Regions from separate parts of the Rhizobium sp. Leaf321 genome, predicted to be linked through region 1. Evidence: predicted binding sites of a transcription regulator. Region 1 holds the regulator's gene; each other region holds the start of a gene.

Region 1 (7,892 bases):
CTCCTGCTCCGGGATCTCGTAGAGGTTGGAAAGGTGCCAGACCTTCTCGGCCTGCGACTTCAGCGCGTTTACCAGATGCGGATTGGAATGACCGCAGGAGGTGACGGCAACGCCTGCCCCGAAATCCAGATATCGCTCGCCACCTTCCGTCACAAGCCATACGCCCTCGCCTCGATCAAAGCGCAAAGGTGCCCGGGCAAACGTGTCGTAAAGTGCGGCTTCAGCCATGGCGACATCACTCCTCTGGGTAGGTTCCGACCCCCCTCTCCAGACCTCTCCGGAGACCGGGAATGCGGCCTGAAAAATCAAAAATGCCGCCCACCGGGCGGCGCGGGCACTATCATGGCTAAGTGCCTCCATGTCAACAAAACTTGGTGTTTTATAGGGCTTTCGGGGCATATGCCGCGATGCAACCTGATGCTGTATTGCGGCATTTCGGTCTGTGACAAAAATGACTCTTGAGGGCAGCAAGTTGGGGAAAACCGCGAAATCGATTCGCGGCGATTCGAGCGACTCTTGCCACGGAGTCAGCCACACACTAGGTTAATCCTCAATTACTAGAACGCATGCGGCGGAACTAGTCACCTCGAAGCATAGATTGCGTGGGTGCGGCGGATTTATTTCGCCGCAGAGGTGAACGGATTCTGTCTGCCAGCAACGTTCAAAGGCGGAGAACGGCATGAACTGGACTGATGAGCGCGTCGAGCGACTTAAAAAACTATGGTCGGAAGGTCTCAGCGCCAGCCAGATTGCAGCCCAACTTGGAGGCGTAAGCCGCAATGCCGTGATCGGCAAAGTGCACCGTCTCAACCTTCCGGGTCGCGCCAAAGCAGGCGGTTCGGCGTCGGCCAATCGCCCGGCATCTAAGCGCCCAGCGCCCGCAGCTCCGCGCGCGCCGAGCTTTGCCGGACGCGACACAGCCCGTCCCGCAGCACGGACGGTGGGTGCAAACGCACTCAAGGAAGATCAGGACGTCAACGTCGCCGAACCGGTGAAATACACCGCTTCCGGCAGCGTCGTCGTGCCGATCTCGCGCCGTCTGTCGCTGACGGATCTCACCGAGCGCACATGCAAGTGGCCGGTTGGCGATCCGCTGACGGACGACTTCCATTTCTGCGGTTGCGATGCGCAGGATGCGTCGCCCTATTGCAAATATCACGCGAAGCTTGCCTACCAGCCCGTGCATGAGCGCCGTCGTCCGGCTGCTCGCGCGTCCTAAGCCAGGCGGCTACGGAAACAAAATCGAAGGCGGGCTCTGGCCCGCCTTTTGCGTTTTCGGCATGGCTGACTTGCGCTGAAAAAACTTGCCTCGCACTCCCTGGGCTCCTATTTCGGCCTCGAGAGAGGACGACCTCCCCCTGAATGGGCATAACGCCGGGACGACCCGGCATGAACCTCACCTAAAGGGGAAGATCATGCGCTCGATAAGAGACCGTATTCGCCACGCCATCAGCTTTGAAATCATCGGGCTTCTGATGATGGTGCCGCTCGGCGCTTTCGTCTTCGACATGCCGGCCGAACATATGGGCATTGTCGGCGTCGTGTCTGCGACGGTCGCGACCGGCTGGAACTACCTCTACAATCTGGGTTTCGACCGCTTTCTGCAGGCGCGACGGGGTACGACGCTAAAGACGCCTGCCTTGCGCATTGCTCATGCGGTGCTGTTCGAAATCGGTCTGCTGGTCGTGCTGATGCCGTTTATCGCGTGGTATCTGCAGATTACCCTTCTCCATGCGCTGACAATGGATATCGCGATCGCGCTGTTCTACGTGGTCTATGCCTATCTCTTCAATCTTGGCTACGACAAGCTGTTCCCGCTGCCGGAATGGAAGACCCAGGAAGCCGCCTGACCATCAGAGTTTCGGACGGTGCGATACGCCAGTCCGATGGAACACTGAATGTCTCGGCAAACCCGATCTCTCCGGCGCGCGTGATACGCACGGCCCGGGTTTCCTCCCGGCGACCGATCCAGCCGACGGCGAGTGCGCGGTCCAGCAGCGCCGCACCCATTTGTCCCGCCAGATGCGGCCGTCGCTCGCTCCAATCCAGGCATGTCCGGCAGAGCGGGCGTTTCGAACGGGTCAGCTGGTCGAGATCGATCCCGAAATCACAAAAGAAACGCCGGCCTTCATCGGTGATCAGGCCGGCTCCATCGCCGAGCAGCAGATAGCCGTTGCCGGTCAGGGAGTCGGCGAGCGCGATGGCGAGACGGCCTGCCATGTGATCGTAACAGGTGCGGGCAAGCCGTAACGCCTCGTCTTTCGGGCCGACAGGATGATGGCGCTTCGGCCCATCCGCGGCGACTGCCATCAACGCGTGGATCACGTGCGCGACTTCCGGAGAGGCAAGCCGGTAGTAGCGGTGCCTGCCCTGCTTCTCGACTGCGATCAGATGCGCCTGCGCCAGTTTGCCGAGATGGCCGCTGGTGGTCTGCGCGGTGACACCGGCGTGGCGTGCCAGTTCGCCCGCCGTCAGGGCCTGGCCGCCCATCAGCGCGGACAGCATGTTGGCGCGTGCAGCATCGCCGATCAGGCTTGCAACTTCCGCAATCGTATTTCCTGAAACCATATTGGACATGATCCAGTTCTAGCACCGGAAAACTTTGCCGTCAGCGGTCAACGGTTCGGCCGTCGCCGAAGCATTTCTTTTCCTGGTTCCGCTAAGAGGGGCGGAGATTGCATGGATGGGGATAGGAACTGGAATGGCGGACACCAAAACAAGCATGGCAACGGATCTGTTGCTGCTCCTCACGCTCGCGACGCTTTGGGGCGCGTCCTACACGCTGATCAAGGTCGGTGTGGAGACGATCTCGCCCGTCACCTTTATCGCCGTCAGGACGCTGGTCGCCGGGCTCATTCTCGTTGCGGCACTGCGCCTTCGCGGATTGAAGCTGCCGACGGACCGGCAGACCTGGACGCTCTTCACGGTTCAGGCCTGCCTCAACAGCGCTGTCCCCTTCACCCTGATTGCCTGGGCCGAACAGACGACCGATGCGGGCCTTGCCACCATCTTGAGTTCAACGACGCCGATCTTCGCCTTTCTGTTGACGGCGCTGATCACCCGCCATGAGAGCGTCTCTGGGACCAAGCTGTTCGGAGTTGCGGCAGGCATTGTCGGCATATGCCTGATCGTCGGCATGGAGGCGCTTGCCGGCTCGGGCGAGAACCTCTGGGCGCAACTGGCCATCGTGGCGGCGACGATCTGCTATGCGGCGGCTGCCATCTTCGGCAAGAATTTTAAGGGATTGGACCCGATGATGCCCGCCGCGGGATCGCTGACTGCAGGCGCTGCCATCCTCATTCCCGTGAGCCTCGTGGTCGACCGGCCCTGGACGCTGACTCCCAGCACCGATTCCATGCTCGCCCTATTGGCGCTGGCGGTATTTTCGACGCCGCTCGCCTTCGTCATCTATTTCCGGCTGGTGCAGACGCTGGGCTCCGTCGGCACGACGGCGCAGGCCTATCTGCGGGTGCCGATCGGCGTTGGCATCGGCGTCGTGTTTCTCGGCGAAACGCTTGCCTCGACAGCCTGGCTCGGCCTCGCCTGCGTCGTGGCCGGTGTCATTGCCATGACGCTGCCGGCTAGGAGACGCGGTGCTCAGGCTTCCATCGAGTAGCCGGCACCGCGGACCGTGCGGATGACATCCTGCATGTTGGAAAAGTTGAGCGCCTTCCGGAGGCGCCCTACATGCACGTCGACGGTACGCTCGTCGACATAGATGTCATGGCCCCAGACGCCGTCGAGCAACTGCGAGCGCGAAAAGACGCGGCTGGGCGACGCCATCAGGAATTCCAGAAGTCTAAACTCTGTCGGCCCGAGGCGAACTTCGCGGCTCTTGCGGTGAACGCGATGGGTTTCGCGATCGAGTTCGATATCGCCGCATTTGAGGACGCTCGAAAGGACCTCCGGTCGGGCACGGCGCAGCATCGCCTTGACGCGGGCCATCAGTTCCGGCGTCGAGAAAGGCTTGACCACATAGTCGTCTGCGCCGGTGGCAAGCCCGCGAACGCGCTCGCTTTCTTCGCCGCGCGCCGTCAGCATGATGATCGGCAGGCGTTCCGTCTCCGGCCGCATGCGCAGGCGACGGCACAGTTCGATGCCCGAAACGCCCGGCAGCATCCAGTCGAGAATGAGAAGATCCGGAACGCGCTCCTGAAGCCTGATTTCCGCTTCGTCACCGCGAAGCACGGTATCGACCTCGTATCCCTCGGCCTCCAGGTTATACCGAAGGAGGACGCTGAGGGCCTCTTCGTCTTCCACGACTGCGATCTTCGGCTGCATTCCGACTTGCTCCGTCACTCGTCCCGAACCGCACTTAGATCCGCCAGATCCGCTCGCGCTGCTTCAGGTCATTGGTTTTGGCAGTTATTGTCGCGAAACCGGCAGGCGATTTCGGGAGAGCTGCATCATGTCCCGGCGGAGCCGAGCATGTTGGACGTATCGTCCTTCGGACGTTCGCCCTCCGGCTGTGCGCCGGTCGCGATGTAGTAGATGGTCTCGGCGATATTCGTCGCGTGGTCGCCGATGCGCTCGATGTTCTTGGCGCAGAACAGGAGATGGGTGCACGTGGTGATGTTGCGCGGATCCTCCATCATGTAGGTGAGGAGTTCGCGGAACAGCGAGGTGTACATCGCGTCGATTTCTTCGTCGCGCTGGCGGATGATCTCGGCTTTTTCCGCAGAGCGGTTAGCGAAGACATCAAGAACGTCCTTGAGCTGCACCAGCGCCAGTTCGGAAAGATGCTCCAGACCACGGGCGAGCTTGCGCGGGACGCCTGTTCCCTGCACGGCGAGCACGCGCTTGGCGGTGTTCTTGCCAAGGTCGCCGACGCGTTCCAGGTCAGCTGCAATGCGCAGCGTGCCGATGATCTCGCGAAGGTCAGCCGCCATCGGCTGGCGCTTGGCGATGGTGACGATCGCCTTGTCCTGGATATCGCGCTCGGCGTGGTCGAGAATGACGTCGTCCGAGATGACCTTCTGGGCCAGTGCGGAGTCGGAGTTCACGAGCGCACGCACGGCATCTCCGCACATCTGTTCAGCGAGACCGCCCATTTCGGAGATCCGGCGGTTCAGGTATTTCAGTTCCTCGTCATAGGCCGAGAGAATATGGGTCGAAACCATGTGTCTGATCCTTGATGTCTGCAGTTGCGGCTGACGGGCTCTGCGCCCGCATCAGCCGAAGCGGCCCATGATGTAATCCTGGGTGCGCTGGTCATCCGGATTGGTGAACATCTTGTCGGTATCGTTCTCCTCGACCAGGTGGCCGAGATGGAACATCGCCGTGCGCTGCGAAACGCGGGCCGCCTGCTGCATCGAGTGGGTGACGATCACGATCGTGTAGTTGGCGCGCAGTTCGTGGATCAGTTCCTCGACCTTGGCCGTGGCGATGGGGTCGAGTGCCGAGCACGGCTCGTCCATCAGAATGACTTCAGGCGAAACGGCGATCGCACGGGCGATGCAAAGGCGCTGCTGCTGACCGCCGGAAAGGCCGGTACCGCCTTCATGCAGGCGATCCTTGACTTCTGCCCAGAGGCCGGCGCGCTGCAGGCTTGCCTCGACGATCGCGTCCATTTCCGTCTTGCCGCGGGCAAGACCGTGGATGCGGGGACCGTAGGCAATGTTCTCGTAGATCGACTTCGGGAACGGGTTCGGCTTTTGGAACACCATGCCGACCCGGGCACGCAGCTCCACGACGTCGATTTCCTTGTCGTAGATATCGTCGCCGTCGAGCGTGATCTTGCCGGTGACGCGGCAACCCTCGATCGTGTCGTTCATGCGGTTCATCGTGCGCAGGAAGGTGGACTTGCCGCAGCCAGACGGACCGATCAAAGCAGTGACGGTATTTTGGCGGACATTCAGGTTCACGTCATAAAGGGCGCGCTTGTCACCGTAATAAACGGAGACATCCTTGCCGATCATCTTATATGCAACGTCGTTCATTTTCTTGTCCAGCGCCTTCTCAACTGCAGCTTCTGACATCATGTTCATTGCTTCCCCCTTCCTCTACCAACGCCGTTCGAAGCGGCGTCGCAAGAGAATTGCGCCAACATTCATCAAGATCAGGAACAGGAGCAGGATCATGATCGCTCCCGAGGTTCGTTCAACGAAGGCGCGTTCCGCCTCGTTAGCCCACATGTAGATCTGTACCGGCAGCGCTGTCGACGGATCCATCGGCGTGGTCGGATAGTTCGCCACGAAGGCGACCATGCCGATCAAGAGGAGCGGCGCGGTTTCGCCAAGGGCGTGCGCGAGGCCGATGATCGTACCGGTCAGGATACCGGGCATGGCAAGCGGCAGGACATGGTGGAAGATGGTCTGCATCTTCGAGGCACCGAGCCCGAGCGCTGCAGCACGGATCGACGGTGGCACTGCTTTCAGTGCCGCGCGGGTGGCGATGATAATGGTCGGAAGCGTCATCAGCGTCAGCACCAGGCCGCCGACCAGCGAGGCCGAGCGCGGCAGGCCCATGAAGTTGATGAAGACCGCGAGACCCAACAGACCGTAGACGATCGACGGGACCGCTGCGAGATTGTTGATGTTGACCTCGATCAGGTCCGTGAACCGGTTCTTCGGGGCAAACTCTTCAAGATAGATCGAGGCTGCGACGCCGATCGGCAGCGACAGGACGAGCACGATCAGCATCATGTAGAAGGAGCCGATCAGAGCGACGCCGACGCCGGCTGCTTCCGGACGGCTGGACGCGCCGTTGAAGAAAATGCCGGTGTTGAATTCCTTGGCGAGCGCACCGCTGTCGGTCAGCTGCTTCATCCATCCGACCTGCTGGTCGGACACCTTGCGGCTGGTTTCCGCCACGTCGAGATTGATCTGGCCTTTCACGGCGCTGTCGATATCGCCGGCCGCCAGAAGCGAAACCGTCTGAGTCGTGCCGATGATCTCAGGATCGGAAACGACCATATCGCGCAGCTGGCCACGAACGCCGTCCGAAATCATCTGGTTGACGGCACGCAGGCCCTGGCGATCGGTTTCGGCGACGCCCAGAACCTTCGCCAGCGCATTGCGGGCGACGATCGGGTAGTTGGCCGTCATCAGCTTGGCCGGATCCGTAGCCCGCACATTATCCTTGTCGATGATCTGCTGCGAGAACTCCACAGGGATGGTGATCATCGTCTGCTGAAAGGCGGTATAGCCCTTGGAGACGACCGACCACAGAAGGAGCATCAGGAACAGGATGCCGAACGAGAGAGCAGCGATGCCATAGGCGCGGAAGCGGCGCTCGGCGGCGTAGCGGCGTTTGATACCGATATCGCGACGGGCAGGCTTGGCCAAGACGCCGGCGGTGGAGGAAACCACGTCGGTCATTCGTACTGCTCCCGGTATTTGCGCACGATGTAGAGCGCGTAGATGTTGAGGCAAAGCGTGATCGCAAACAGCGTGATGCCGAGTGCGAAGGCGACGAGCGTCTGCGGCGAGGTGAATTCAAGGTCGCCCGTCAGCTGGCTGACGATCTTGACGGTCACCGTCGTCATCGGCTCGAACGGGTTGAGCTGCATGCGGGCGGCGACGCCGGCGGCGAGCACCACGATCATGGTTTCGCCGATGGCGCGCGAGGCGGTCATCAGAAGTGCGCCGACGATGCCCGGCAGTGCTGCCGGCAGGACGACCTTCTTGATGGTTTCGGACTGGGTGGCGCCGAGACCGAGCGAGCCGTCACGAAGCGTTCCCGGCACGGCGGTGATGATGTCGTCCGACAGCGACGAGACGTAAGGGATCAGCATGATGCCCATGACGAAGCCGGCGGTGAGAACGCTCTGTGCCTGGATGAAGTTGGCGTAGTCGCCTGTGACAAGGCCGTTCAGCTGCGAAGACAGGTCGCGCAGGAACGGGCCGACCGTCGTCAGGGCAAAGAAGCCGTAGACGATGGTGGGAATGCCG
Region 2 (7,892 bases), on a different contig from region 1:
GTCCTGGAACGCGGTATCGTCTTCATCGTATTGCGGCAGGATCACCGAGGCGACATCGCCGCCCGCAAGCGCCTTCTCCAGTCGGTCCGCCTGCGCTTTCGCATCCGCATCCTGCGGCACGATCAGCACCAGACGGCAACGCTCTTCCTGTTTCTTCATGTTTCTTCCCATGCAGCGAACCGCAACCCGGCGATCCGCACTCGTTTTCTCTTGAATGATTCGATAGACCGGAAGGATTGCGCAATCAACCGCTCATCCCATCTGCCCGCCTCAACGGTGCAAGCCTGAAGTGCCCATGCCAGACATATTTTCCTCCGATACGCTCAGCCTCGCCTTCTTTGCAGCAGCGGTGCCCGCCGTGATGCTGGTCGGGCTTTCCAAGGGCGGCATTGGCGGCGCGATCGGCCTGATGGGCATGCCGCTGATGTCGCTTGCAGTCGACCCGGTCAAAGCGGCGGCGATCTTCCTGCCGATCCTGATCCTGATGGATATCGTGGCACTCTGGTCCTGGCGCCATTTCAACGACAGAAAAACCCTGCTGATGATCCTGCCGGGCGGCGTCATCGGCATCGCGCTCGGCTGGGCGACCTCGGCCTATGTTTCGGACGACGCGTTGCGGATTGTTATTGCCGCGGCAACGATCTTCTTCGCCCTCCGCTACTTCTGGCAGGTCTACGGCCCGGATAAGAACCGTCCGGCCGCCGCACTGCCCCATCGTCCGGCGGCCGCCACGTTCTGGGGCGCGCTGTCGGGCTATGCCAGTTTCGTGGCGCATGCCGGAGGCCCGCCCTTCCAGATCTACGTTCTGCCGATGAAGCTGGATCCTAAGAAATACACCGGGGCCAGCATCCGCTTCTTCGCCATCGTCAACGCCGTCAAGATCATCCCCTATTTCCTTCTCGGCGCATTGGGGGCCGAAAACCTGACGATCTCGGCGACATTGCTGCCGGCAGCCCTGGTCTCGACCATGCTCGGTGCCGCGATCGTCAAGCATCTGAAGTCGGAAGTGTTCTATCCGATGACCTACGCGCTCGCTCTCGTTGCCGGCGTAAAGCTACTGTGGGACGGCCTGCCGATCTGACCGGTCCATCCAAACATCATAAAAAACCCAATTACAATAAGGCCTTCCGCCGGTCGCGAGACACGAAAACGGTTGATGCTTCGTCAAGTTATGCTTAGCTTCAAACTATGACACTCGATCCGTTTTCAGCCATTGCCGATCCGAACCGGCGCCATCTCCTCGAAGAGCTGAGACGCGCGCCGAAAACCGTGAATGAACTTGCACAAGGACTGCCGATCAGCAGGCCGGCCGTCTCGCAGCATCTGAAAGCACTGCTGGACAGCGATCTCGTGACTGTCACACCAGAGGGAACGCGGCGCATCTATGCCGTGAACGGCAGCGGCTTCACCCGGCTCAACCTGTGGCTCGACCAGTTCTGGACGTGAATTCTGGCCGCGACTGTGACGTTACGACCAGAACTATTGCTTTTAGTCTTGGAATTTATCGTGCCGCTGTGGGCACCCTCTCACGAATGTACGTGAGGCGCGTGGCGCTTTTGATCGCCTAATGACGGGTGTCGGTCTTTAACCGCTCCACCTCGTCTTTGATGCGCAGCTTGCGGCGCTTGAGCTCTGCGATCTCACGATCGTCGGCGGATGGAGATGCGAGAACGGACTGGAGTTCCTCTTCGAGGTCGCCGTGCTTCTTTTCAAGCGATGCGATATGCGCCTGGACGGTCATGTGGCATGTTCCTTCCTTAGGTACCTGCCTTGGCACTCCTCTGAGCCAAGGCTTCAGGTTTGCAACAGAAGTGTGACACGGTTGGTCCGCTTTGTCGAAGGAGAAATCATGGTCTCTCAGCGGCAAATTCGTGGCGTCGGCTAACTTCCAGTTAACGCGGTTTGATGGTAGGAGCTTGCAGATGAAGCCGGGGTTTGCAAAAAGCCGGCGTAAAGAATGGGGACTGAGCATGCGTGATCAGGAACAGGCGGATAACCGGCTGGTACTCGCGAAACTTCGCCAGGAACACGAAGATTACGACGCCGCGATCAATGCCATGATCAAGGTCGGCTGTGAGGCTCTTCGCATCCAGCGCATGAAGAAGAAGAAGCTGGCCATCAAGGACCGGATGACCCAGATCGAAGACCAGATCATTCCCGACATCATCGCTTGAGTTCACCTTAAAGGGCCTGGAATGTCAGAAAGACCCGCAGTCGCCATCATCATGGGCAGCCAGTCCGACTGGGAGACCATGAAGAACGCCGCCGACACGCTTGATACGCTCGACATCGGTTACGAAGCACGGATCGTCTCGGCACACCGCACGCCGGACCGGATGTACGAATTCGCTAAGAGCGCCCGCGACGAGGGCTTCAAGGTCATCATCGCCGGTGCCGGCGGCGCTGCCCACCTGCCGGGCATGACAGCGGCCCTGACGCCGCTTCCGGTGTTCGGCGTGCCCGTCCAGTCGAAAACGATGAGCGGAACCGACAGCCTCTACTCGATCGTCCAGATGCCGGCCGGAATTCCCGTCGGCACGCTGGCCATCGGCCGTGCCGGCGCGATCAATGCCGCCCTTCTTGCTGCAGCGGTGCTTGCCCTTTCCGACGATGACCTTGCCGACCGACTCGACGCCTATCGCGCGCACCACACCGCATCGGTCGCCGAATATCCCATCGACGAAGCACCCTGAGAAACATCATGACGATCCGCACCATCGGCATAATCGGCGGCGGCCAGCTCGGCCGCATGCTGGCGATCGCTGCCGCACGCCTGAACTACCGCATCATCATCCTTGAACCGCAGGCGGATTGCCCGGCCGCCCAGGTCGCGAACGAACAGATCACGGCGGCCTACGACGACAGGACGGCGCTGGCCGATCTCGCCAGCCGCTGCGACGTCGTGACCTACGAATTTGAAAACGTACCGGTTGAGGCAGCCGAGTTCCTGCAGCAGTCGGTTCCAGTCTACCCGCCGGCCAAGGCCCTGGAAGTGGCGCAGGACAGGATTGTTGAAAAGCAGTTCCTCAACGGCTGCGGCATCGAGACCGCAAGGTTTCATTCCGTCGACAGCCAAGCCGATCTCGAAGCAGCGCTTGCAGACTTCGGCGGCAAGGGTGTCTTGAAGACCCGCCGCATGGGCTACGACGGCAAGGGCCAGCGCGTGTTCCGCTCCAGCGACGACAAGGCCGATGGCGCCTATGCGGACCTCGGCTCGGTGCCGATGGTTCTCGAAAGCTTCGTGCCCTTCGAGCGCGAAATCTCGATCATCGCCGCGCGTGCCAAGGATGGCACGGTCTCCTGCTACGATCCGTCCGAGAACATCCACCGCAACGGCATCCTTCATACCTCCACCCTGCCCGCGACCATTCCAGACACGACCGCGCAGACCGCGCGCAGTGCCGCCGAAAAGCTCCTCGCTGCCCTCGACTATGTCGGCGTGATCGGCATGGAATTCTTTGTGATGGCCGATGGCACCCTGATTGCCAACGAGATCGCACCGCGCGTGCACAATTCCGGCCATTGGACAGAGGCTGCCTGCGTGGTCTCGCAGTTCGAGCAGCATATCCGCGCGGTGGCCGGCTCAAGGCTCGGCGATCCGCGCCGTCATTCCGATTGCGTGATGACCAACCTGATCGGCGACGACATCCTCGACGTGCCCGGCTGGCTCGCGAGGACCGACGTGCTGGTCCACCTCTACGGCAAGACGGAATCCCGTCCGGGCCGGAAAATGGGCCATGTCACGGAGCTGAAGGGGCGGAAAACCCGGTCATAAAGTGCGTCACAAGGTTGACACGCATCCAGCCACGGGTTATCTGCACGCCAACCTGAGCGCGCCCCTCGTCGACAGATAGGCGGCACGCTTTCGATTGATAGAGACAAGCGGCTCTTTGAGCCCACAGACTTCTGGACCAGTACAATGAAGATCAAGAACTCGCTCAAGGCGCTGAAGGCTCGTCATCGCGATAACCGTCTGGTTCGCCGCAAGGGCCGCGTTTACATCATCAACAAGCAGAACCCGCGCTTCAAGGCCCGCCAGGGCTGATTTGCGCTGATATCGACGTTTTGTCCGGGCACGCCTGAGACGATCAAATTGTCGGTAGCGTGAAATTTCGGGTTTGACCTTCGGCGCATGCGGATTACTTTATCCGCATGCGCTGTTTTCGTTCAAGCTTCGTGATCCTTGCTGTGTGTGTTGCGGTGCCTGCCTTTGCGCAGACCCTGCCCCAGCCCATGCTGCCATCCCAACCGATGCCTCCCGCTCCGCCGCTGGAAAGTCCGCAGCAGGGAGGTCCGGAAGCAGCACCAAATGCCGGCCAGCCTCTCAACGCCAGGGTCGACCCGCTATTTGCGGCGCTGAAACGTGAGCGCAATCCGGAAAAGGCGCGCGGAATCGCCACGCAGATCGCCATGAACATGGGTGAGTCGGGCAGTCCCACAGTCAATCTCCTGATGGGCTGGGCGGCCACGGCCGCCAAGGAAAAGCGCAACGCCGCCGCCCTCGACTTCCTCGACCGCGTCACTCTCATCGATCCCGCCTATGTCGAAGGCTGGAACCGCCGCGCCACAATGCATTACGCGATGGGCGACCAGCGCAAGGCGATGGCCGATATTGCCGAAGTGCTGAAGCGTGAGCCTCGCCATTTCGGCGCGCTGGCCGGTCTTGCCGGAATCCTCACCGAAGCCGGACGGGACAGCCAGGCGCTGAATGCGTGGGAGCGTTATCTCGACATCTACCCCGCCGATCGCGAGGCGCAGGAGGCTGTGACCAAGCTATCCGAAAAGATCGCCGGCAACCGAACCTGATGGGCCGCCATGGGGATTGTACCTCTTATCTTGTCTCTCATCGCATTCGGCTTCGGCTTCACGGCCTGGAAGGCGAAAGCGATCGAGGCCAACCTTCCGAACGACGGTGAACTCACCGATCTCGGCGATATCCGTATCAACGCCCTTCATGTCGCAGCACCAGCCGAGGGCGACCTTCCCCCGATCGTCTTCATCCACGGCGCCAGCGGCAATCTGAAGGACCAGGAAGCAGCGTTCCGCAGACCGCTAGAAGGGCGCGCCGAAATGCTGTTCGTCGACCGTCCCGGTCACGGCTATTCCGAGCGTGGCGGCGAAGAGAACGGCTTTCCGGATGGCCAGGCCGAAACGATCGCTCGCCTCATGGATCGCTACGGCATCGAGAAGGCGATCATCGTCGGCCATTCCTTCGGGGGTGCGATCGCCACATCCTTCGCGCTCTACCATCCGGAAAAGACGGCAGGCCTGCTTCTTCTCGCGCCCGCCACCCATCCCTGGCCGGGCGGCGTCGACTGGTACTACAATCTCGCAGCCCGCCCCTATCTCGGACGTCTGTTTACCCGCTTCCTCGCTCTTCCCGCCGGGCTAGTGCTGATGGAGAAGGCAACCCATGCCGTCTTCCATCCCAACCCCCGTCCAGACCGCTACCTCGACGGCGGCGCCACCGCACTGGTGTTGCGGCCCGAGAACTTCCGCAACAACGCGATCGACGTCGCCAATCTCAACGACTACGTGACCAGGGTCGCGCCGCGCTACAGCGAGATCACCGCACCGACGCTGATCATCAACGGCGACAGCGACAAGATCGTCTCGATGGATATCCACGCCCGGGCCCTCACTGCCGCCGTGGCCGGTGCAGAATTGATCGTCATCCGCGGCCTCGGCCACAAGCCGGATTACCTCGCGACGGATCTCGCCATCGCCGGGATCGAGAAACTCGCAGGCCGCCACCGCGACCTTCAGGCCGTTGCCCGCATGGTCGAGGCACGACTGGCGCGGGTGGCCGACGAGCCGATGCCGGACATGGATTTCTCGATCGAGAAGACCTGACGCAAAAAGGCCGCCGGATCACTCCAACGGCCTTTGTCATTTCACGCTGTTGAGTTCGGGTTTAGACCCCACTCTGCCCATCTGCACCGATATAGGCGATGCGCAGCATGTTGGTGGCGCCCGGTGTGCCCAGTGGCACGCCGGCCGAGATGATGATCCGGTCGCCCGGCTTACCAAAACCTTCGGACGCGACGATGCGGCAGGCGTTGTTGACCATGTCGTCGAGATCAGTCGCGTCGTGGGTGACGACGCAGTGCATGCCCCAGCCGATCGACAGTCGACGCGCGGTCTTGACGCTCGGCGACAGTGCCAGGATCGGAACGTTCGGACGCTCGCGCGAAGCGCGAAGGCCTGTCGTGCCCGACGATGTGTAGGTAACGATCACGGCAAGCCGCAGCGTCTCTGCAATCTGGCGGGCAGCAAGCGAGATCGCATCGGCACCGGTTGCTTCCGGCGTCGCGCGCTGCGCGTAGATGATGCTCGGATAAAGCGGATCGTCTTCCACCTTGCGGGCAATCGATGCCATCATCGAAACGGCTTCGACCGGATACTGACCGGACGCCGATTCGGCCGACAGCATGATCGCATCGGCACCTTCGAACACGGCGATCGACACGTCGGACACTTCGGCGCGGGTCGGAACCGGCGCGCTGATCATCGATTCCAGCATCTGGGTCGCGACCACGACCGGCTTGCCGGCGCGGCGACATGCGCGTGTCAGCTGCTTCTGGATGCCGGGGACCGCCTCGATCGGCATTTCGACGCCAAGATCGCCACGGGCCACCATGACGGCGTCGGAGAGATCGATGATCTCATCGATCCGCTCGAGTGCCTGCGGCTTTTCGATCTTAGACATGATGCCGACGCGGCCGCGGGCAATCTTGCGAACTTCGGCGAGATCTTCCGGGCGCTGAACGAAGGACAAAGCGACCCAGTCGACATCGTCGGTCTCAAGCACGGCATCGAGATCGGCGCGGTCTTTGTCGGTGAGAACGCCAACGGCGAGCAGCGTATCGGGAAGGCTAACACCCTTGCGGTCGGAAATGCCGGTGCCGGCAACGACAGTGCAGGTGATCGACGTGCCGTCAACCTTTTCGGCCCGCAGCGCCAGCTTGCCGTCATCGATCAGCAGGCGATCGCCGACCTTCACCGATTCGAGAATTTCGGGATGCGGCAGGAACACACGGTTCTCGTCACCGGGAGCCTCGTTATTGTCGAGTGTAAACGTCTGGCCTGGGACCAGCGTCACCTTGGTATCGGCAAACTTGCCAACGCGCAGTTTCGGACCCTGTAGGTCGGCGAGGATGCCGATCGGGCGACCGGATTTCTTTTCCACCGAGCGAATACGCTCGATCAGCGTCCGCATCATCTCATGGCTCGAATGGCTCATGTTGATGCGGAAAAGATCCGCGCCTGCCTCGTGCAGCTTGGCAATCATCTCCTCGTCGGAGGATGCCGGGCCGAGTGTGGCAAGGATCTTAACTTTGCGGTATCGCCTCATCAATTCTGGCCTTCCTGGGATCCGGACGTGTCTGAAAGCTGGACCATCCAGCTGCCCTGACGGCCCGTGTCATATTCCTTGAAACCCATGCGCTGGAAGCCACGGGTGAAGCAGTCGTCGACGCCGACGACCTTGAACTCGTTCTCGGCGACGCACATGTTGACGCCGCCGGTCCAGCGGCCGCCGCGGGCCGCGTCCTCGGCATAGAGATAATAATAGCGGGACTGCAGCTCGCCTTCGATCAGCGTCGCGCAGGTTGATGCGGGTACCTGCCACCAGCCTTCGGTGTTCCAGCCATCCTTGGCACGGTAGCCGATCGCCACGCCGACGAGGTTCTGGGTTCCGTTGCAGACGCGGAAATCCGCAAGTGCCGGAGACGCCATCAACAGCGGCGCACTGACGCAGAGCGCGGATGCCACGGCAGGCACAGAAAACAGGGCGGAAAGATATGTTCTAAGGGATTTTTTCGACACGGTTTCCGTCAGGACTCCATGGTTATTCGTGATGCACTTTCTCGCGCGGCAGGGTTTGAAAGTCA
Region 3 (7,892 bases), on a different contig from region 1:
GAAGCGGCCGACCGGGCGAAGTCGGAATTCCTCGCCAACATGAGCCACGAGATCCGCACGCCGATGAACGGCGTGCTCGGCATGGCCGAACTGCTCGCCAAGTCCAGCCTCGATACCCGCCAGAAAACCTTCGTCGACATCATCGTCAAATCCGGCAATGCGCTTTTGACGATCATCAACGACATTCTCGATTTTTCCAAGATCGATGCCGGCCAGATGAAGCTGCGCAAGGCGCCGTTCGATCCTGTCGAGGCAATCGAGGACGTGGCGACGCTTCTGTCGTCGGCCGCTGCCGACAAGGATATCGAACTGATCGTCCGGGGCGAGGTTTCGGTGCGCGAAACGGTCCTCGGCGATGCCGGCCGTTTCCGCCAGATCGTTACCAATCTGGTCGGCAATGCCGTCAAATTTACCGAAAAGGGCCATGTCTTCATCGACTTGAAGTCGCGGCCGATCGATGGTGACCAGCTGATGCTGTCGATCCGCATCGAGGATACCGGCCTTGGCATTCCCGAAGAAAAGCTTCGGTCGGTGTTTGAAAAGTTCAGCCAGGTGGATACGTCGTCCACCCGCCGTCATGAAGGCACCGGGCTTGGCCTTGCAATCACGTCCGGTCTGGTCGAGCTGTTCGGCGGTTCCGTCGAGGTCGAGAGCGAGCTTGGCCGCGGTTCGGTCTTTACCGTCAACCTGCCGTTTGCCGTGGTTGCCGAACGCAAGATGGAAGTGACGCTGCCGGTCAGCACCAGCGGTGCCCGGGTGCTCGTGATCGACGACAACGCTGTGAACCGCCGCATCCTCACCGAGCAGCTGAGCATGTGGGGCTTCGAGACCGTTGCCGCTGAAAACGGGGCGGAGGGTCTTGCTTTCCTGCACGAAGCAACCAGGCTCGGCATCGTCATCGATGTGGTCGTGCTGGATTATCACATGCCGGAGATGAACGGGTTCGACTGCGCCAAGGCGATCCGGCGCGACAGGCGCTTCGATTTCACCGGCATCGTCTTCCTGACGTCGATGGACATGGCAAACGACGAGACGATGTTTGCCGAGCTCAATGTTCAGGCGCATCTGATGAAGCCCGCCCGCGCAGCCCTTTTGCGCAGCACGATCATCGACGTCGTCCGCGTCATCCGCACCCGGCGCCGCGCATCCGGGCAGGCGGTGCCGCTCATTGCGTCGTTTACTCCAGCCGTCGACACAGCTGGCTCAAAGCCTGCAGAACCGGTGGCGCAGGAAAACACCGTCGCTCCTGTGATCAAACCAACGCTCGATGTTCTCGTCGCTGAGGACAACGAGGTCAACCAGATCGTCTTTACCCAGATCCTGCAGATGACCGGCTGGCTGTTCCAGATCGTCAAGAACGGGGCGGAAGCGGTCGAGGCCTGGCAGAAGTATGATCCGGCGGTGATCATCATGGACGTGTCGATGCCGGTGATGAACGGTCACCAGGCAACCCGCAAGATCCGCGAACTCGAAAACGCGACCGGCACGCATGTCCCGATCATCGGCGTCACCGCCCATGCGCTCGAAAGCGACCGCGAACTCTGCTTCCAGGTCGGCATGGACGATTATTTGTCGAAACCGATCAGTCCCGAAGCGCTTGAGAACAAGATCCGCCACTGGCTGGACGGCGCCGTCGTCGTTTCGGCGCTGGATGGCAACTGAGGTCTTAGAGCCTCAGTCCTTGCGTCCGCGCAGCATCTCGCGCTTGCCCGCAAAGCCGGGCTGGCGCTCCACGGTGAAACCCGCGGCCGCCAGATTGCGGCGGACGAAGCCTGCCGCCGCATAGGTTCCGAACGTGCCGCCCGGGCGGGTGCGGTCGAAAAGTGCCTGCATCAGCTCCGGCGACCACATGTCGGGATTCCGCGACGGCGCGAAGCCATCGAGGAACCAGGCATCGAAGTCAGCCTCTTCAGCCGTGACGCCGTCGAGCGCTGCGTCGCAGACAACCGTGAGCGTCGTCTGGTCATCGAGGTCGATGGTGATCCGGCCGCTCGGCTCATCCGGCCATGCTTGCGTCAGTGCCTGCCGCTGCGGATCGATTTCCGGCCACCGCGCCAGTGCCCGCCCGATCTCGTCGCGTTGCATCGGATAGAGTTCGAACGATGTGAAATGCAGCCGTGTGCCGGGTTTGCGGAAAAGCGCCCACTGGCGCCAGGTCTCGCAGGCGTTGAGGCCGGTGCCGAAACCGAGTTCGCCGATCCGGAACGTGTCTTCGGTCGGTGACATGTCGTTCCAGCGCTCAGGCATTCCGTTTCCGGCCAGAAACACATGGCCGCATTCCAGGCGGCCATCGGTGCGACAATAAAAGTGGTCGCCAAATTCGGTCGAATACGGCATATCGCCGTCATGCCAGTCGAGCGCCGGGGCTTCAGGCGTGGCGTCGTCTTTTACAATTTCGGGATCGTGATTGCTCATGGAAGATGCGGATAATCCTCGAGGTCCCCGGGGTCAATCGCCAGCGATGCCGCATCTCCCCGGCGATCATGTCGATCTCCTGATCATCGGCGGCGGCATCATGGGCCTCTGGGCCGCGGTCAAGGCGGAACGGCTCGGCATCCGAACCCTTTTGGTCGAAGCCGGACGGTTGGGGCAGGGTGCCAGCGGCGGCATTCTGGGCGCGCTGATGTCGCATGTGCCCGACCGCTGGAACGACAAGAAACAGGCGCAATTCGACGCACTCGTCGCCCTCGAAGACGAAGTTTCGCGGCTCGAAGGCGAGACCGGGCTGTCCTGCGGTTATCGCCGCTCCGGCAGGCTGATCCCGCTGCCGAAACCGCATCTGCGGCCCATCGCCCTTCGCCATCAGCAGGAGGCCGAGATCAACTGGCGGCACGACGGCGATCCGTTCCACTGGCATGTGCTGGATGCGTCGCCGTTTGCCGGTTGGCCTGATCCGTCCTTTACCGAAGCCGGCATCGTGCACGACACGTTTGCCGCCCGCGTTTCCCCCCGCCATCTGATGGCAGCGCTCGCCGCCGTCCTTGGCAACGCCCGGCATGTCAGCGTGATCGAAGGACTGCAGGCGGAGCGGATCGACCCTGTCGCAAACCGCGTCGAATTTGCCGATGGGCGCTCGATCGGTTTTGGCCATTGCATGATTGCCGCCGGTCCGCAGTCGTTTCCGCTGCTTGGTCCCCTGTCTCCATCCATCTCGGTTCCGCTGGGACAGCCGGTGAAAGGGCAGGCGGCGCTGTTGAAGGCCGATATCGATCCGTCGCTGCCGATCCTGTTTCTCAACGGGCTCTATGTGATCGCCCATGACGATGGCCATGTGGCGGTCGGCAGCACCAGCGAGGAGGAGTTCGACGCGCCGTTTGCCACCGATGCCAAGCTCGACGATCTGTTGGTTCGCGCCCGGGCGCTGGTGCCGGCATTGCAGGATGCGGAAGTCGTGGAGCGCTGGGCCGGCCTCAGGCCCAAGGCGATCGGTCGCGAGCCTATGGTGGGGCCGCATCCCGGCCATCCGCGCGTCATTGCTCTCACCGGCGGCTTCAAGGTCAGCTTCGGGTTTGCCCACAGGCTTGCGGATGCCGCGCTCGGTTTCGTCATCGGCCAGGAGCACTCGCTTCCCGAGAGTTTTATACTTTCGGATCATCTTGCGGTTGCTACGCGTTAAACGCGCGTTTAGGCCCTTTCTCGTCGTTAATCTGTCACGCAAATCGCGTAACCCAATTCGTGGGATTGATGAGCATGCGTGAATAAACGAACAGGGGCAGAAAAGGTGACGCATGCGCTACGCACTCTATTTTACGCCACCTGCGCATGATCCGCTGACGCTTGCCGCGGCGCAATGGCTCGGCCGCAGTGCCTATTCCGGCGAGGCGATGGAGCCGCCCGAGATCTGCAACCTTGGTTTACATGAGATCGCCTATCATACCGCGCTGCCGCGCCGCTGCGGTTTTCACGCCACGCTGAAGGCGCCGTTCCGGCTGGCACCTGAAATCACCGAACAGATGCTGCTGCGCCATCTGATGCGCTTTGCCGGTGCCCATGATCCGTTCGAACTGCCGCCTCTCGAAGTGGCCCGCCTCGGCAATTATTTCGGGCTTGTGCCGGCACTTCCCTGCGAGCGGATGCGGTTTCTCGCCTGCGCCGTCGTGCAGGAATTCGATGCGTTTCGGGCGCCGCTCTCGGAAGGCGAACTGGAACGCGCCGATCCCGGCGATCTCTCGGCACCGCAGTTTTCCAATCTTCATCGCTGGGGCAACCCTTACGTGATGGAAGAATACCGCTTTCACATGACGCTGACGGGCCCGATGACACCGGCCGAGATGCCGCGTTTCGAAACGGCCTTGCGCGCCCATTTCAATCCGTATCTGCTGCGTCCCTTGGAAATCGCCAACATCGCGCTGTTCGTCGAGAATGAGCCCGGTGCACCGTTCCATGTGCATTCTCTGCATCCGATGGGGCGCGTTTCCGCCCGCAAGATCGCCTGAGCGATCACGTTCCGTCTCGACATCGGCGGAAAGGCTGGGCTACCTTCCACAAGAGATAATCGAGGTGGACCATGCCCATAACCATGAAAGACTACCCCCGCGATCTCGTCGGCTATGGCCGCCACACGCCCGATCCGAAATGGCCCGGTGGCGCCAATATCGCCGTGCAGTTCGTGATCAACTACGAAGAGGGCGGCGAAAGCTCGATCCTGGATGATGATCCGGCGTCTGAAAACTTGCTGTCGGAGATCGTCGGCGCCGCCGCCTGGCCGGGCCAGCGCAATCTCAACATGGAATCGATCTACGAATACGGTTCTCGCGCCGGTTTCTGGCGGCTGCACCGGCTGTTTACCGAACTCAATGTGCAGACCACCGTCTATGGCGTGACGCTTGCCATGGCCCGTAATCCCGAAGCTGTCGCTGCCATGAAGGAAGCCGGTTGGGAGATCGCCAGCCACGGTTACCGCTGGCTCGAATACAAGGATTTCGACGAAGCGCGGGAACGCGAACACATCCTTGAGGCGGTGCGCCTGCATACGGAGCTTACCGGCGAGCGTCCTTACGGCATGTATCAGGGCAAGCCATCCGACAACACGCTGAAGCTCGTCATGGAAGAGGGCGGTTTCCTCTATTCGTCCGACAGCTACGCCGACGATCTGCCCTATTGGGTTCCCGGGTTGGATGGCAAGCCGTTCCTGATCATCCCCTATACGCTGGAAACCAACGACATGCGCTTTGCCACGCCGCAGGGTTTCAACACCGGCGATCAGTTCTTCACCTATCTCAAGGATGCGTTCGACACACTTTACCGGGAAGGCGAGGAGGGGGCGGCAAAGATGCTGTCGGTCGGCCTGCATTGCCGCCTCGTCGGGCGCCCAGGCCGCGTGGCGGCGCTGCGCCGTTTCATGGAATACGTGCTCTCCCACGACAAGGTCTGGCTGCCGCAACGCATCGAGATCGCCCGCCACTGGCACGCCCATCACAAGCCCTCAGATGCGTCGATGACCAGCACGGTGGCTGCACGATGACCGCCCGCAACGATTTCGTCGCGACCTTCGGTGGTGTGTTCGAACATTCGCCCTTTATCGCCGAGCGCGCCTATGACGGCGGCATGATCTTCGTGCCGCTGACCGCCAAGGGCGTGCATGAGGCGATGGTGGCGGTTTTTCGCGCCGCGGACCCGCAGGAGAAGCTCGGCATCCTCAACGCCCATCCGGACCTTGCCGGCAAGCTCGCCATCGCCGGCGGACTGACGCAAGAGAGCAAGAACGAACAGGCCGGCGCCGGGCTCGATCGTCTGAGCCCAGATGAGCACGCACGTTTCACCGAACTCAACGCCGCCTATGTCGCAAAATTCGGCTTCCCCTTCATCATCGCCGTGAAAGGCCTGACAAGGGACGACATTCTGGCCGCCTTCGAGACCCGCGTCGGCAACGACGCTGATCAGGAATTTGCGACCGCCTGCGCCCAGGTGGAAAGGATCGCGCATCTGCGGTTGCTGGCCCTTTTGCCGGAGACGTGAGGCGCGCTTTTCCCTTGCCTGTCCTTCGCCTATAGTGACCGCAACAGGAGTTCTCGCCCTCATGAGACCGTCGGAAGTGCTGGAGAAAAACCGTGTGGCTATCCGCGAAGCGACGAAACGCTTCAATGCGGCGAACCCGCGCGTCTTCGGTTCGGTGGCGCGGGGTGAGGATCGTCCGGATAGCGATATCGACATCCTCGTCGATGCACTGCCCGGCACAACGCTGTTTGATCTCGGCGGATTGCTGGAAGAGCTGAAAGAGATGATGTCGGGCACCGATGTCGACCTTCTCACACCCGGGGATCTTCCCGAGCGCCTGCGCGAGCGGATACTGCGGGAAGCCAAGCCGGTATGAGCATCGAGCGGCTCCAGACCTACATCGATGAAATGCTTGAGATCGGGCAGGAGATCCGGACGTTTGTCGCAGGCATGACCTATGAGGACTTCGCCGGCAATTCTCGCGCAGCGGGGCATCGGGATGAACCTGCTGATGATCGGCGAAGCCTCCATGCAGCTTGCCAAGGAGTTTCCCGAATTCGTGGCCGACCATCCGGATATCCCGTGGATCAAGATCCGCGGAATGAGAAACCGCATCGCGCACGGCTATCGCAGCATCAATGTGGAAACTCTGTGGGATACGGTTCAGACATCCATTCCCGACCTTCTCGACCAACTCCACTCTCTGCGCAACTTCCATGCCCAAGGCGAATGATTTGACCGACCCCGAAACCCTCCACATCCTCCCGCTCACCAAAGCAGCATTCGCAGCCTATGGCGACGTGATCGAGGCCGATCCGGCGACGATGCGGCTGATCAACAACGGCACGACGGAGCGCTACCATGGGCTGGCCTCACCGGTCGTAGTCGGGGCCCCGGAGCGGCTGATCTTCAACATTTTTCGCGGCCAGCCGCGGAGTTTCCCGCACGAGGTCGGGATGATGGAGCGGCATCCGTTCGGCAGCCAGAGTTTCATGCCGCTGTCGGGGCGGCCGTTTCTGGTGGGCGTCTCCGACGACGAGGACGGCCGGCCGGGGCGTCCGAAAATCTTTTTGGCGCAGCCGCATCAGGGCGTGAACTATTTCGCCAATACCTGGCATCATCCGCTGATGGCGCTGGGTGAGGTCAGCGATTTTCTCGTCGTCGATCGCGACAACACGGCGGCAAACCTCGAGGAATTCTTCTTCGACAAACCCTATCGCATCACGGAGCCCAGCCTATGACCGGCCTCACCACCCATGTGCTCGATACCGCGAGCGGTGCGCCTGCCTCCGGGCTCGTCATCGACCTCTACCGGATCGACGGCGACGCCCGCGAAAAACTCATGACGGTCACGACCAATGCCGATGGCCGCATTGATGGCGGACCGATCCTCTCCGGCGACACCTTCGTCACCGGCATCTTCGAGCTTGTCTTCCATGCGGGCGACTACCTGCGTGCCCGCGGCGTCGCGCTCACCGAGCCGGCCTTTCTCGACGTCATCCCGATCCGCTTCGGCATTTCCGATGTCTCGGCGCATTATCATGTGCCGCTGCTGATCTCGCCCTATGGCTATTCCACCTACAGGGGAAGCTGATGCGCTTTGCAGCGATCGCCGATATCCACGGAAACTGCGCCGCACTGCAGGCGGTGCTCGACGACATCGCAGACCTCGGCATCCGCGACATCGTCAATCTCGGCGATTGTTTCAGCGGCCCACTGGAGGCTGACAGGACCGGTGACCTGCTGCTGCTTCTCGATGAGGCCGCAGCGCAGACCGTGCGCGGCAACCACGATCGCTACCTCCTGGAAACGCCACCAGACGCCTTGGCGGCCTCGGATCGGCACGCGCACGGGCAGCTGGCACCGCGGCATTTCGAATGGCTGCGCAAACTGCCATTCACCAAGGTCTGGCGCGACGACGTTTACCTGTGCCACGCGACCCCGGAGAACGACAA

What was found. Region 1 encodes PhoB, which activates phosphate uptake and scavenging genes when phosphate is short. Its sites were predicted from a motif close to TGTCATNNANCTGTCAT; they were not measured.
Region 2: ASF70_RS23790 (DUF465 domain-containing protein) is a predicted target of PhoB. The motif match lies at 1,803-1,819, and genes of this name have one in related genera.
Region 3: ASF70_RS21935 (DUF1045 domain-containing protein) is a predicted target of PhoB. The motif match lies at 3,638-3,654, and genes of this name have one in related genera.

Annotation. Positions count from the first base shown of each region.
Region 1 covers NZ_LMOF01000006.1:364,086-371,977, reverse strand. The annotation lists gene ASF70_RS08240 (aspartate aminotransferase family protein) at 1-228, opposite strand, end outside; gene ASF70_RS08235 (GcrA family cell cycle regulator) at 680-1,219, shown strand; gene ASF70_RS08230 (PACE efflux transporter) at 1,416-1,850, shown strand; gene ASF70_RS08225 (helix-turn-helix transcriptional regulator) at 1,789-2,577, opposite strand; gene ASF70_RS08220 (EamA family transporter) at 2,702-3,616, shown strand; gene phoB (phosphate regulon transcriptional regulator PhoB) at 3,598-4,281, opposite strand; gene phoU (phosphate signaling complex protein PhoU) at 4,407-5,120, opposite strand; gene pstB (phosphate ABC transporter ATP-binding protein PstB) at 5,172-5,987, opposite strand; gene pstA (phosphate ABC transporter permease PstA) at 6,003-7,319, opposite strand; gene pstC (phosphate ABC transporter permease subunit PstC) at 7,316-7,892, opposite strand, start outside.
Region 2 covers NZ_LMOF01000008.1:689,136-697,027, reverse strand. The annotation lists gene ASF70_RS20385 (thiamine phosphate synthase) at 1-159, opposite strand, end outside; gene ASF70_RS20380 (sulfite exporter TauE/SafE family protein) at 296-1,081, shown strand; gene ASF70_RS20375 (metalloregulator ArsR/SmtB family transcription factor) at 1,189-1,446, shown strand; gene ASF70_RS23790 (DUF465 domain-containing protein) at 1,565-1,741, opposite strand; gene ASF70_RS20370 (YdcH family protein) at 1,971-2,174, shown strand; gene purE (5-(carboxyamino)imidazole ribonucleotide mutase) at 2,196-2,693, shown strand; gene ASF70_RS20360 (5-(carboxyamino)imidazole ribonucleotide synthase) at 2,702-3,775, shown strand; gene ykgO (type B 50S ribosomal protein L36) at 3,920-4,045, shown strand; gene ASF70_RS20350 (tetratricopeptide repeat protein) at 4,234-4,806, shown strand; gene ASF70_RS20345 (alpha/beta hydrolase) at 4,816-5,853, shown strand; gene pyk (pyruvate kinase) at 5,915-7,354, opposite strand; gene ASF70_RS20335 (DUF1036 domain-containing protein) at 7,354-7,737, opposite strand.
Region 3 covers NZ_LMOF01000008.1:989,865-997,756, forward strand. The annotation lists gene ASF70_RS21920 (response regulator) at 1-1,662, shown strand, start outside; gene mnmD (tRNA (5-methylaminomethyl-2-thiouridine)(34)-methyltransferase MnmD) at 1,675-2,415, opposite strand; gene ASF70_RS21930 (FAD-binding oxidoreductase) at 2,462-3,616, shown strand; gene ASF70_RS21935 (DUF1045 domain-containing protein) at 3,729-4,436, shown strand; gene puuE (allantoinase PuuE) at 4,514-5,464, shown strand; gene uraD (2-oxo-4-hydroxy-4-carboxy-5-ureidoimidazoline decarboxylase) at 5,461-5,958, shown strand; gene ASF70_RS21950 (nucleotidyltransferase family protein) at 6,020-6,313, shown strand; gene ASF70_RS21955 (HepT-like ribonuclease domain-containing protein) at 6,395-6,670, shown strand; gene ASF70_RS21960 (ureidoglycolate lyase) at 6,654-7,178, shown strand; gene uraH (hydroxyisourate hydrolase) at 7,175-7,531, shown strand; gene ASF70_RS21970 (metallophosphoesterase family protein) at 7,531-7,892, shown strand, end outside.